2 regions of the Streptomyces sp. NPDC002701 genome follow, and region 1 is predicted to be linked to the other one. Evidence: riboswitches for the same ligand, from Rfam matches in the RefSeq annotation. Region 1 holds a riboswitch; the other holds the start of a gene.
The links. Region 1 has a riboswitch for cobalamin ahead of ACFYXC_RS34970 (ABC transporter substrate-binding protein). Riboswitches for the same ligand answer to the same signal wherever they lie in the genome.
Positions count from the first base shown of each region.

Region 2: it holds a riboswitch for cobalamin, as region 1 does, so the genes downstream of both, ACFYXC_RS22385 (cobalamin biosynthesis protein) here and ACFYXC_RS34970 (ABC transporter substrate-binding protein) in region 1, are expected to answer to the same signal.

Region 1 is NZ_JBIAQL010000022.1:46,280-51,289, reverse strand. Features, by position in the region: gene ACFYXC_RS34980 (ATP-grasp domain-containing protein) at 1-234, shown strand, start outside; gene ACFYXC_RS34975 (class I SAM-dependent methyltransferase) at 561-1,310, shown strand; cobalamin riboswitch at 1,374-1,556, shown strand; gene ACFYXC_RS34970 (ABC transporter substrate-binding protein) at 1,586-2,629, shown strand; gene ACFYXC_RS34965 (FecCD family ABC transporter permease) at 2,626-3,741, shown strand; gene ACFYXC_RS34960 (ABC transporter ATP-binding protein) at 3,738-4,556, shown strand; partial or broken gene ACFYXC_RS34955 (class I SAM-dependent methyltransferase) at 4,607-4,803, shown strand; gene ACFYXC_RS34950 (MFS transporter) at 4,885-5,010, opposite strand, start outside.
Region 2 is NZ_JBIAQL010000008.1:57,951-62,960, forward strand. Features, by position in the region: gene ACFYXC_RS22375 (anion permease) at 1-931, shown strand, start outside; gene ACFYXC_RS22380 (hypothetical protein) at 944-1,165, shown strand; cobalamin riboswitch at 1,318-1,451, shown strand; gene ACFYXC_RS22385 (cobalamin biosynthesis protein) at 1,576-2,532, shown strand; gene ACFYXC_RS22390 (cobyric acid synthase) at 2,529-4,061, shown strand; gene cobN (cobaltochelatase subunit CobN) at 4,058-5,010, shown strand, end outside.

The DNA of each region.
Region 1 (5,010 bases):
ACGGGTGTCGCCGGGCTGGACCGCCTGGCGGACATGCCGGGGTCACCCGCCTGGTACCCGGTCAGGTCAGTCGGCGACCCCGTCGAGCACCTGACCGACAGCCGCGGTTACGCGGGCATCGTCTACGCGGAGGCCGAGAGCGCCGAGCTGGCCACGCACCACGCGGTGGCCGCCGCCAATGCCGTACGGGTGCTGACGGAGCCGTTCCCGCGGACCGGGGATGCGGGTGGCTGAACAAGCGCCGGGCGGGAAGGGCTTGCGGGCCACGCCGTCCGCGCTCGACGGACCGCCGCGGGCCGGCCTGGCCGTTCTGACGGTAGGCACCCGGCCGGCCCTGTCGGCGGAGTACGGGTCGGGCAGCTCCACGGGCTCACGAGCTCACGGGCTCACGGGCTCACGGGCTCACGGGCTCGCCGAAGACGACGGAAACAACGGCCGGCTCCGGCCTGCTGACCGCCGCTCGGCGCCTGGTGCACGGTGCTTCCCCGTACTGCCGGCGTTCCGCGACCGCACACCGCACCACCACCTGCACGATGACGACGAAGGAGCACTGAGACCGCATGACACGGACGGGCGGGTTCCAGGACGACGACTTCTGGACCGAGTTCCACGACTTCCTCTTCTCCGAGCAACGCCACGCGCAGGCCGAGGAACTGCTCGACACCTCTCCCCTGCTGGCCTTCCCCACCGGAACCCGGGTGCTGGACCTGTGCTGCGGTCCCGGTGTGTTCACGGTCCCGCTCGCCCGCCGCGGCCACGACGTCACCGGGGTCGACCTGAGTCCCGCCATGCTGGACCGGGCGCGCAAACGGTCGGCCGACACGGGCGACCGGGTCACGTACGTGCAGGCCGACGCACGCACCTACGAGGCACCGGGCGCCTTCGACGTCGTCCTCAACATGTTCACCTCCTTCGGCTACTTCGAGGATCCCGCCGACAACGCCCGCGTACTGCGCACCATGTACACCTGCCTGACCCCCGGCGGCACCCTCGTCCTGGACCTGGCCGGCAAGGAACTGCTGGCCCGCAAGGTCACCCCGCCCAAGGTGGTGCAGCGGGGCGAGGACCTGATGGTGCAGACCGACACCGTCCTGGACGACTGGGCCCGGCTGCGCAGCGACTGGATCCTGGTCCGGGGCGAGCGGGTGACGCGCGCCACGCTGGTGTGGTTCGTGTACAGCGCGGTCGAGCTGCGGAGGATGGTGGAGGAGGCGGGTTTCGGCAGGGTCGAGGTCTTCGGCGGTTTCGACGGCCGCCCCTACGACGAGAACGCCGAGCGGCTGGTACTGCGGGCGGTCCGCGAGGCGTGACGCAGAGCGGCGAAGGCGTGCGTGGCGCGCGCGGATCCGTACGCCCTTTTGCCGCGAGCCGGGCGGAACGTAGTATCACCGGGTCATCGCCGCGACGGGAGACAGGAAGCCGGTGCGAATCCGGCACGGTCCCGCCACTGTGACCGGGGAGTGCACCCTTCGACACGCCACTGCGCGCCGCGCGGGAAGGCAAGGGGGAGCGTCGATCCGGGAGTCAGGACACTGGCCTGTCGCGGGCCCGATCCGAGGAGCGCGGACTCCCCAGGAGGCTTCACGTGTACGACGGTACGTCCCGTCCCCCGCTGTTCACCCCTGCCCGCCGACACAGTGCCCTGCGCGCCGGGGCCGCGGCCGTCACCCTGTGCGTGGCCCTGCTGACCGCCGGCTGCGGATCCTCGCAGGACACCGCCCAGGACGCGAAGGCCACGGCCTCGCCGGCCGACGGCTTCCCCGTCACCATCGACAACTGCGGCGTGCGGACGACGTACGACAAGGCGCCCGCGCGCGTCGTCACCATCCACCAGCACCCGGCGGAACTCCTGCTCGCCCTCGGCCTGAGGGACCACATCGTCGGCACCGCCTTCCCCGACTCCGCCACCCTGCCGGAGCTGAAGAAGGACTACGAGTCGATCCCGCAACTGGCGAAGAAGGAACCGTCCTTCGAGACCGTCCTGGACGCCGAGCCGGACCTCGTCTACGGCGGTTACGGCAGCGCCTTCACCGAGAGCGAGGGCCGCTCCCGCAAGGCGTTCGCCGACGCCGGCATCGACACCCACCTCAACCGCGAGTACTGCGGCAAGAAGCGGGTCACGATGAAGGACACCTACGACGAGATCCGCACCATGGGCAGGATCTTCGGCGTGCCCGACCGGGCGGACAAGCTCGTCTCCGGCCTCCGGGCACGGGTCGACAAGGCCACCACCGCCGTCGAGGACGAGCCCGAGGTGCCTGTCTTCGTGTACGACAGCGGCGACAAGGCCGCCTTCACCGCGGGCGGCAAGAGCCTGGGCACCGAGCTGATCCGGCTCGCCGGCGGCAAGAACGTCTTCGCCGACCTCGATGACGTCTTCGGTGACGTCTCCTGGGAGCAGGTCGTCGAACGCAGGCCGGAGGCCATCGCGATCTACGACTACGCGGGCGCCGGCAGTGTGGAGCAGAAGAAGAAGTTTCTGCTCGCCCAGCCCGCCCTGAAGGACGTGCCCGCCATCAGGGACAAGCGGTTCGTCGTCCTGCCGCTGACCGCCACCCTGGTCGGCGTGCGGTCCGCCTACGCGGTGGAGGACCTCGCCCGCGGTCTCCATCCCGAGAGCTTCGCGTGACGGCCCCGGTCACCGCCACCGCCACCGAAAGCGTCGTGAAACCGAGGAAACAGGGCGACAAGCGGGCCGGGCCGGCCGGTCTCACCGTCACACTCGTCGTCCTGACCGTCCTGCTGATCGCCTCCGCCACGGCGGGCCTGGCGATCGGCTCGGTCCAGGTGCCGCCCGGCCAGGTGTGGGGCATCGTCACGCACGCGCTGGGCGCCGACTGGACGGAACCGGACTGGTCGCCGGCGCGGGAGACCATCGTGCTGGACGTCCGCGCCCCCCGCGTCCTTCTCGGGGCCGTCGCCGGCGCCGGACTCGCGGTCGTCGGAACCGCCCTGCAGGCCCTGATCCGCAATCCGCTCGCCGAGCCCTACCTGCTCGGCGTCTCCTCCGGGGCATCACTGGGCGCCGTCACGGTGATCGTGTTCGGCGTCACCCTGTTCGGGTCGGCGTCGCTGTCGGCCGCCGCGTTCGCGGGCGCGCTCGGGGCACTGCTGCTCGTCTACGCCACCGCCCGCACCGGCGGCCGGATCACGTCCGCACGGCTGGTGCTGTCCGGTGTGGCCATCGCCGCGGTGCTCACCGCCGTCCTCGACCTGCTGCTGCTCACCACCGACCGGGGCAACGAGGCCCGCGCGGTCCTCGCCTGGACTCTCGGCGGACTCGGTGGCGTCAACTGGGACACCCTGTGGCTGCCCAGCGCCGCCCTGCTGGTGGGCATCGCCGTCCTCATGGTGCAGGCCCGCAACCTGAACCTGCTGCTCGCCGGCGAGGAGGCCGCCACGACCATGGGGCTGGACGTGGCCCGCTTCCGCGCCCGCATGTTCGTCCTGCTCTCCCTCGTCACCGGCGTCCTCGTGGCGGCGTGCGGGCCGATCGGCTTCGTCGGGCTGATGCTGCCGCACATCGTCCGCCTGGCCGTCGGCGGCGACCACCGCCGCGTCCTGCCGACCGCCGCCCTCGGCGGCGCGGTCTTCCTCGTCTGGGCCGACATCGCCGCACGCATCGTCGCCGCGCCCATGGAGATACCAGTCGGGGTGCTCACGGCCCTGTGCGGCGGCCCGTTCTTCCTGTGGCTGATGCGTCGCGACGCCCGCAGGACCAGCGACCGAGGAGGGGCATGACCGCCACCGAACTCGTCGTCGACGGCGTCACCCTCACCGCCGGCGCCCACCGCCTCGTCGAGGACGTCTCCCTGACCGCACACCCCGGTGAGGTCATCGGCCTCGTCGGCCCCAACGGCAGCGGCAAGTCCAGCCTGCTGCGCGCCGTCTACCGCGTCCTGCGCCCCGTGACCGGCCGCGTCAGGGTCGACGGCACCGACGCCTGGTCGCTGCCCGTGCGGCAACTGGCCCGGACCGTGGCGGCGGTGACACAGGAATCGGGCGCCGACTTCGACCTGTCCGTGCGCGAGGTCGTCGCCATGGGCCGCACCCCGCACAAACGGCTGCTCGACGGGGACACCCCCGAGGACGCCGACCTGATCGAGACGGCCCTGGACGCGGTGGACGCCACCGACCTGGCCCACCGCCCCTTCGACCGCCTCTCCGGCGGCGAACGCCAACGCGTCCTCATCGCCCGCGCGCTGGCCCAGCAGCCGTCCCTGCTCGTCCTGGACGAGCCCACCAACCACCTCGACATCCGGCACCAGTTGGACGTCCTGAACACGCTGCGCCGCCTGCCGGCCACGGTCCTGGTCGCCCTGCACGACCTCAACCTCGCCGCCTACTACTGCGACCGGCTGTACGTCCTGCGCGACGGCACGGTCACCGCCTCCGGCCCACCCGCCGACATCCTCACGCCCCAGCTACTGGGTCATGTCTACGGCGTGACGAGCGAGGTCGTCATCCATCCACGCACGGGCGCACCTCAGGTGACCTTCCTCCCCGGCGAGCCGCACCCGGCCGCCTCGACCAAGGCGGGTCGCTCCTTGTCGTGACGGCTGCCGGCCACCCGCCTCACGTAGGGGTCTACCGGAAGGAGTGGTACATGCCGGACCGCGAGGAACGCTTCCGCGTCATGACCGCCGCGCCGTCGAGGCCGTGGCGGGCCGCCCCCAGCTCGTCCTCGATTTCGCCTGCGGCACCGGCAGCATTTCCGCCCGCCTGCTGCGCCGGCTCCCCGGCGTCCGCAGCGTCTGCGCGGACGCCGATCCGGCCTTGTTGGCCATCGCCCGCGGCCACTTCGGAAGATCTGGCCCATCCTGAGTCGGCCGAATGGCGCATCGTCGTTCGACGAGGCAGGGCGGGGCGGGGTGGGGAAGCGGATCAGCCCTCCCGAACGGCTCGGGAGAATGTCTTGGCCGGACGGGAGAAATGGCGGGCGCTGGGCACGAGGGCGGCGACCGCCGGGGCGACGAAGCAGGTCACCGCACACACCGCGAGCACCGTTCG
Region 2 (5,010 bases), on a different contig from region 1:
GCTCTTCGGCGGCCTGATCGGCGCCGCGGTGATGTCGGCTGGCTGGTCGTCGGTGAACGGCTCGACCGTGATCACCAAGGTGCTCATCCCCGCGGTCGCCGCGCCCCTGGTGGCCGGTCTCGCCGCGATGCTCGCCACCCGGCTGACGTACCGGATCAGCAACCGGGCCGGTGAGCAGGCGACCTCGAAGGGCTACCGCGCGGGCCAGATCACCTCCGCGGGCCTGGTCTCGCTGGCCCACGGCACGAACGACGCGCAGAAGACCATGGGCATCATCACCCTGGCCCTGGTCACCGGCGGTGTGCTCGCGCCCGGGTCGAACCCGCCCCTGTGGGTCATCGTCTCGGCCGGTGTCGCCATCGCCCTCGGCACCTACCTGGGCGGCTGGCGCATCATCCGCACCATGGGCAGGGGTCTCACCGACCTCGCGCCGCCGCAGGGCTTCGCCGCCCAGACCAGCGCCGCGACGGTCATCCTGGCCTCCTCGCACCTCGGCTTCTCCCTCTCCACCACCCAGTCCTGCTCCGGCGCCGTGATGGGTTCGGGGCTCGGCCGCAAGGGCGGTGTGGTCCGCTGGTCGACCGCGACGCGCATGTTCGTCGCCTGGGGCCTCACGCTGCCCGCCGCCGGACTGGTGGGCGCGGGCGCCGAGTTCCTCACCCAGCAGGGCACCTGGGGCATCGTCCTGACCGGCGCGTTGCTGATCGCCGGCTCCGGGGTCATCTGGACGCTGTCCCGCCGTCAGCCCGTCACCGTCGACAACGTCAACGACGAGCCCGTGCCCGCCGGCGTCGTGACGGCCGCGATCGCCGCCGTCACCCCGCCCCCCGCGGGCCCGGTCACCACCGCGGCCACGGCGACCGCGCCCGACGACCTGATGACGACCATCCCGGGCCCGGACGCCGAGCCGGCCCGTCCGGCCACGGTGTAAGGAACGAACCACATGAAGATCGACTGGGCAGCCCTCGGCTCCGTGTTCGGAGTCAGCCTCATCGCCACCGTCGCCCTCGTGGGCCTCTTCACCCTCGGCATCGTCGGCCTCTCCAAGCGCGAGACGGCCACCGCCCAGGGCGGCTCGGCGGCCCTCGCGGTCACCGGCGCGTACGCCTGCTTCGCGGCCTGCGCGGCAGCCGTGGCCTACGGCATCTACCTGATCGTGGCCTGACGCCCGCAGCGCGTCCGTCCGGCCCCCGCAGTACGTCCGTTCAGTACGGGACGGCCCCGCCGACCACTCGGTCGGCGGGGCCGTCCCGTGTTCCATGTGGGCCTCAGCACACTCTCCCTTCGCAGGTCAACAGCAAGTTGACGGGTGTTCTCGGGGCGTGGTGGACTGCCGGGGCCATGTACGACGGCAGGAGAGGAAGCCGGTGTGAATCCGGCGCGGTCCCGCCACTGTGACCGGGGAATCCCTTCCCCGGGAGTCAGGAACTCTCGTCGTCGGTCTCGTCGAACCAGGGCGTGGACACCCTGAGTGAGGACATATCGCCATGCGCGGCCGTCTGTTGTGGACCGGTGTGCCCCGTACGAGGGTGCCGGGTACGGGAGTTCCGCCTCACGTAGCGGCGGGCTGAACCGATGCGTGCCGATCGCGTCTTCGCGTACGGCGCCGCCGCCGGCCTCCTCGGTGACCTGCTGTTCGGCGATCCCCGCCGGGGGCATCCGGTCGCCGCGTTCGGCCGTGCCGCGGGGGCCGTGGAGCGGGTCCTGTGGCGGGACCACCGCGGGTGGGGCGCCCTGCACACCACCGTGTGCGCGGGCGGCGCCGTCGCCCTCGCCGTGGCCGCCGACCGTGCCGTACGCACCTGCGGCGCCGCGTCCGTCGCGCTGACCGCCGCCGCCACCTGGGCGGTCGTCGGCGGGACCTCGCTCGGGCGGGAGGCCCGGGCCGCCGGCGACGCGCTGGCCGCCGGGGACATCGAGGCCGCCCGCGAGCGGCTGCCGCACCTGTGCGGGCGCGACCCGCAGGCGCTGGACGCCGACGGGATCGCCCGGGCCGTCGTCGAGTCCGTCGCCGAGAACACCTCCGACGCCGTCGTGGGCGCCCTGGTGTGGGGCGCGGTCGCGGGCGTGCCCGGTCTGGCCGGGTTCCGGGCCGTCAACACGCTGGACGCCATGGTGGGGCACCGGTCGCCGCGATACCGGCGGTACGGGTGGGCCTCCGCGCGGCTCGACGACGTCGCCGGGTGGCCCGGAGCCCGGCTGACCGCTGTCCTCGCGGCCGTCGCCGGAGATGATCCGCGGGGCGCGATCCGCGCCTGGCGTACCGACGCCGGCCAGCACCCGAGCCCCAACGCCGGCCCCGTCGAAGCCTCGTTCGCGGGCGCGCTCGGAGTGCGGCTCGGCGGCACCCTCTCCTACGCGGGACGGGTCGAGCACCGGCCCGTCCTCAACGGCGGCGGGCGGCCCGTGCGGGTCGGGGACATCGAGCGGGCCGTCCGGCTCTCGCGCCGCGTGGGCCTGCTCGCGCTGGGTGTGAGTGTCGCCGGGCGGCTGCTCGCCGGGGCAGCCGCCGGGAAGGGGCGTACGTCATGAGCGGGGGCCGGGAAGGCGGGCCGGGCGGGGGGCTGCTCGTCGCGGGCACCACGTCCGACGCGGGCAAGAGCGTCGTGACCGCCGGGATCTGCCGGTGGCTGGTGCGGCGGGGGGTGAAGGTCGCGCCCTTCAAGGCACAGAACATGTCGCTGAACTCGTTCGTGACGCGGGAGGGCGCCGAGATCGGGCGCGCGCAGGCCATGCAGGCGCAGGCCGCCCGCGTGGAGCCGACCGCGCTGATGAACCCCGTCCTGCTGAAGCCGGGCAGCGACCGCAGCAGCCAGGTCGTCCTGATGGGCAGGCCGGTGGGTGAGATGAGTGCGCGCGGCTATCACGGCGGACGTCAGGAGGCGTTGCTCGGGACCGTGCTGGACTGTCTGGCCGAGTTGCGGGGCACGTATGACGCGGTGATCTGTGAGGGGGCCGGGAGTCCGGCCGAGATCAACCTGCGGCGGACGGACATCGTGAACATGGGGATCGCACGCAACGCGCGGCTGCCCGTGCTCGTCGTCGGCGACATCGACCGCGGCGGGGTCTTCGCCTCGTTCTTCGGCACGGTGGCCCTGCTGTCGCGCGAGGACCAGGAACTCGTCGCCGGGTTCCTCGTCAACAAGTTCCGCGGGGACGTCTCCCTCCTCGAACCCGGCATCGACATGCTGCACGGGCTCACCGGGCGCCACACCTACGGCGTCCTGCCGTACCGGCACGGGCTCGGCATCGACGAGGAGGACGGACTCCGCGTGTCCCTGCGGGGCTCGGTGCGCGAGTCCGAGGTGTCCGCCCCCGTCGGCGAGGACATCCTGCGGGTCGCCGTCTGCGCGATCCCCCTGATGTCCAACTTCACCGACCTGGACGCGCTCGCCGCCGAACCGGGCGTCGTCGTGCGGTTCGTGGACCGCGCCGAGGAACTCGTCGACGCCGACCTGGTCGTCGTGCCCGGCACCCGCGGCACGGTCCGCGCCCTGGAGTGGCTGCGGCGGCGCGGCCTCGCCGACGCCCTGGTGCGCCGGGCCGCCGAGGGGCGCCCCGTGCTGGGCATCTGCGGCGGCTTCCAGCTCCTCGGCGAACACATCGACGACGAGGTGGAGTCGAGGGCCGGCGCCGTGGACGGGCTCGGACTCCTCCCCGTACGTGTGCGGTTCGCGCGGGAGAAGACCCTCACCCGGCCCGCCGGCGAGGCCCTCGGCGAACCCGTCGAGGGGTACGAGATCCACCACGGGGTCGCCGAAGTGACCGGCGGTCAGCCCTTCCTGGACGGCTGCCGGGTCGGCCAGGTCTGGGGCACGCACTGGCACGGCTCACTGGAGTCGGACGGCTTCCGGCGCGCCTTCCTGCGCGAGGTGGCCGCCGCCGCGGGGCGCCGCTTCGTACCGGCCGCCGGCACGTCGTTCGCGGGGCTGCGCGAGGAGCAGCTGGACCGGCTCGGCGATCTGATCGAGGAACACGCGGACACGGACGCGCTGTGGCGGCTCATCGAGTCCGGCGCGCCGACAGGACTGCCTTTCATCCCACCGGGAGCACCCGCATGAGCACAGTGTTGTTGTTGTCGACCGCCGACACGGACCTGCTGGCGGCCCGTGCCTCCGGCGCCGCGTACCGGATCGGCAATCCGACCCGCGTGGACGTCGCGGAGGAGCTGCCCGCGCTGGTCGAGGGCGCGGACCTCGCGGTCGTCCGGCTGCTCGGCGGCAAGCGTGCCTGGGAGGACGGGCTCGCCTTCCTGAAGGCGTCCGGCATCCCGACCGTGCTGCTCGGCGGGGAGACCGTGCCCGACGCGGAGCTGATGGCCGAGTCGTCCGTGCCCGCCGGTGTCGTCGCGGAGGCGCTGCGCTACCTCGTCGAGGGCGGCCCGGAGAACCTGGCCGAGCTGACCCGCTTCCTCTCCGACACCGTGCTGGTCACGGGCGAGGGCTTCGAGGCACCGCGGCAGATGCCGCAGTTCGGGGTCCACGGCGAGCCGGTGACGGCCCCCGGCCGCCCGACCGTGGCCGTGCTCTACTACCGCGCCCACGAGCTGAGCGGCAACACCGCCTTCGTGGAGACCCTCTGCGACGCCATCGAGGCCAAGGGCGCCAACGCCCTGCCCGTCTACAGCGGTTCGCTGCGCGGCGCCGGCCCCGAGCTGTACGCGCTCATCGAGGGCGCGGACGCGCTGGTCACCACCGTCCTCGCCTCCGGTGGCGCACACGCCTCCGAGGCGTCCGCGGGCGGCGACGAGGAGGCGTGGGACATCAGCGCGCTCCAGACCCTCGACATCCCCTTCCTCCAGGGCCTGTGCCTGACCACGTCGAAGGCCGCCTGGGAGGCGTCCGACGCGGCCCTGTCCCCCATGGACGCGGCGATGCAGGTCGCGATCCCCGAGTTCGACGGACGCCTCATCACGGTCCCGTTCTCGTTCAAGGAGCAGGGCCCCGACGACGTGCCGGTGTACGTCGCCGACCCGGAGCGGGCCGCGCGCGTCGCCGGGATCGCCGTGCG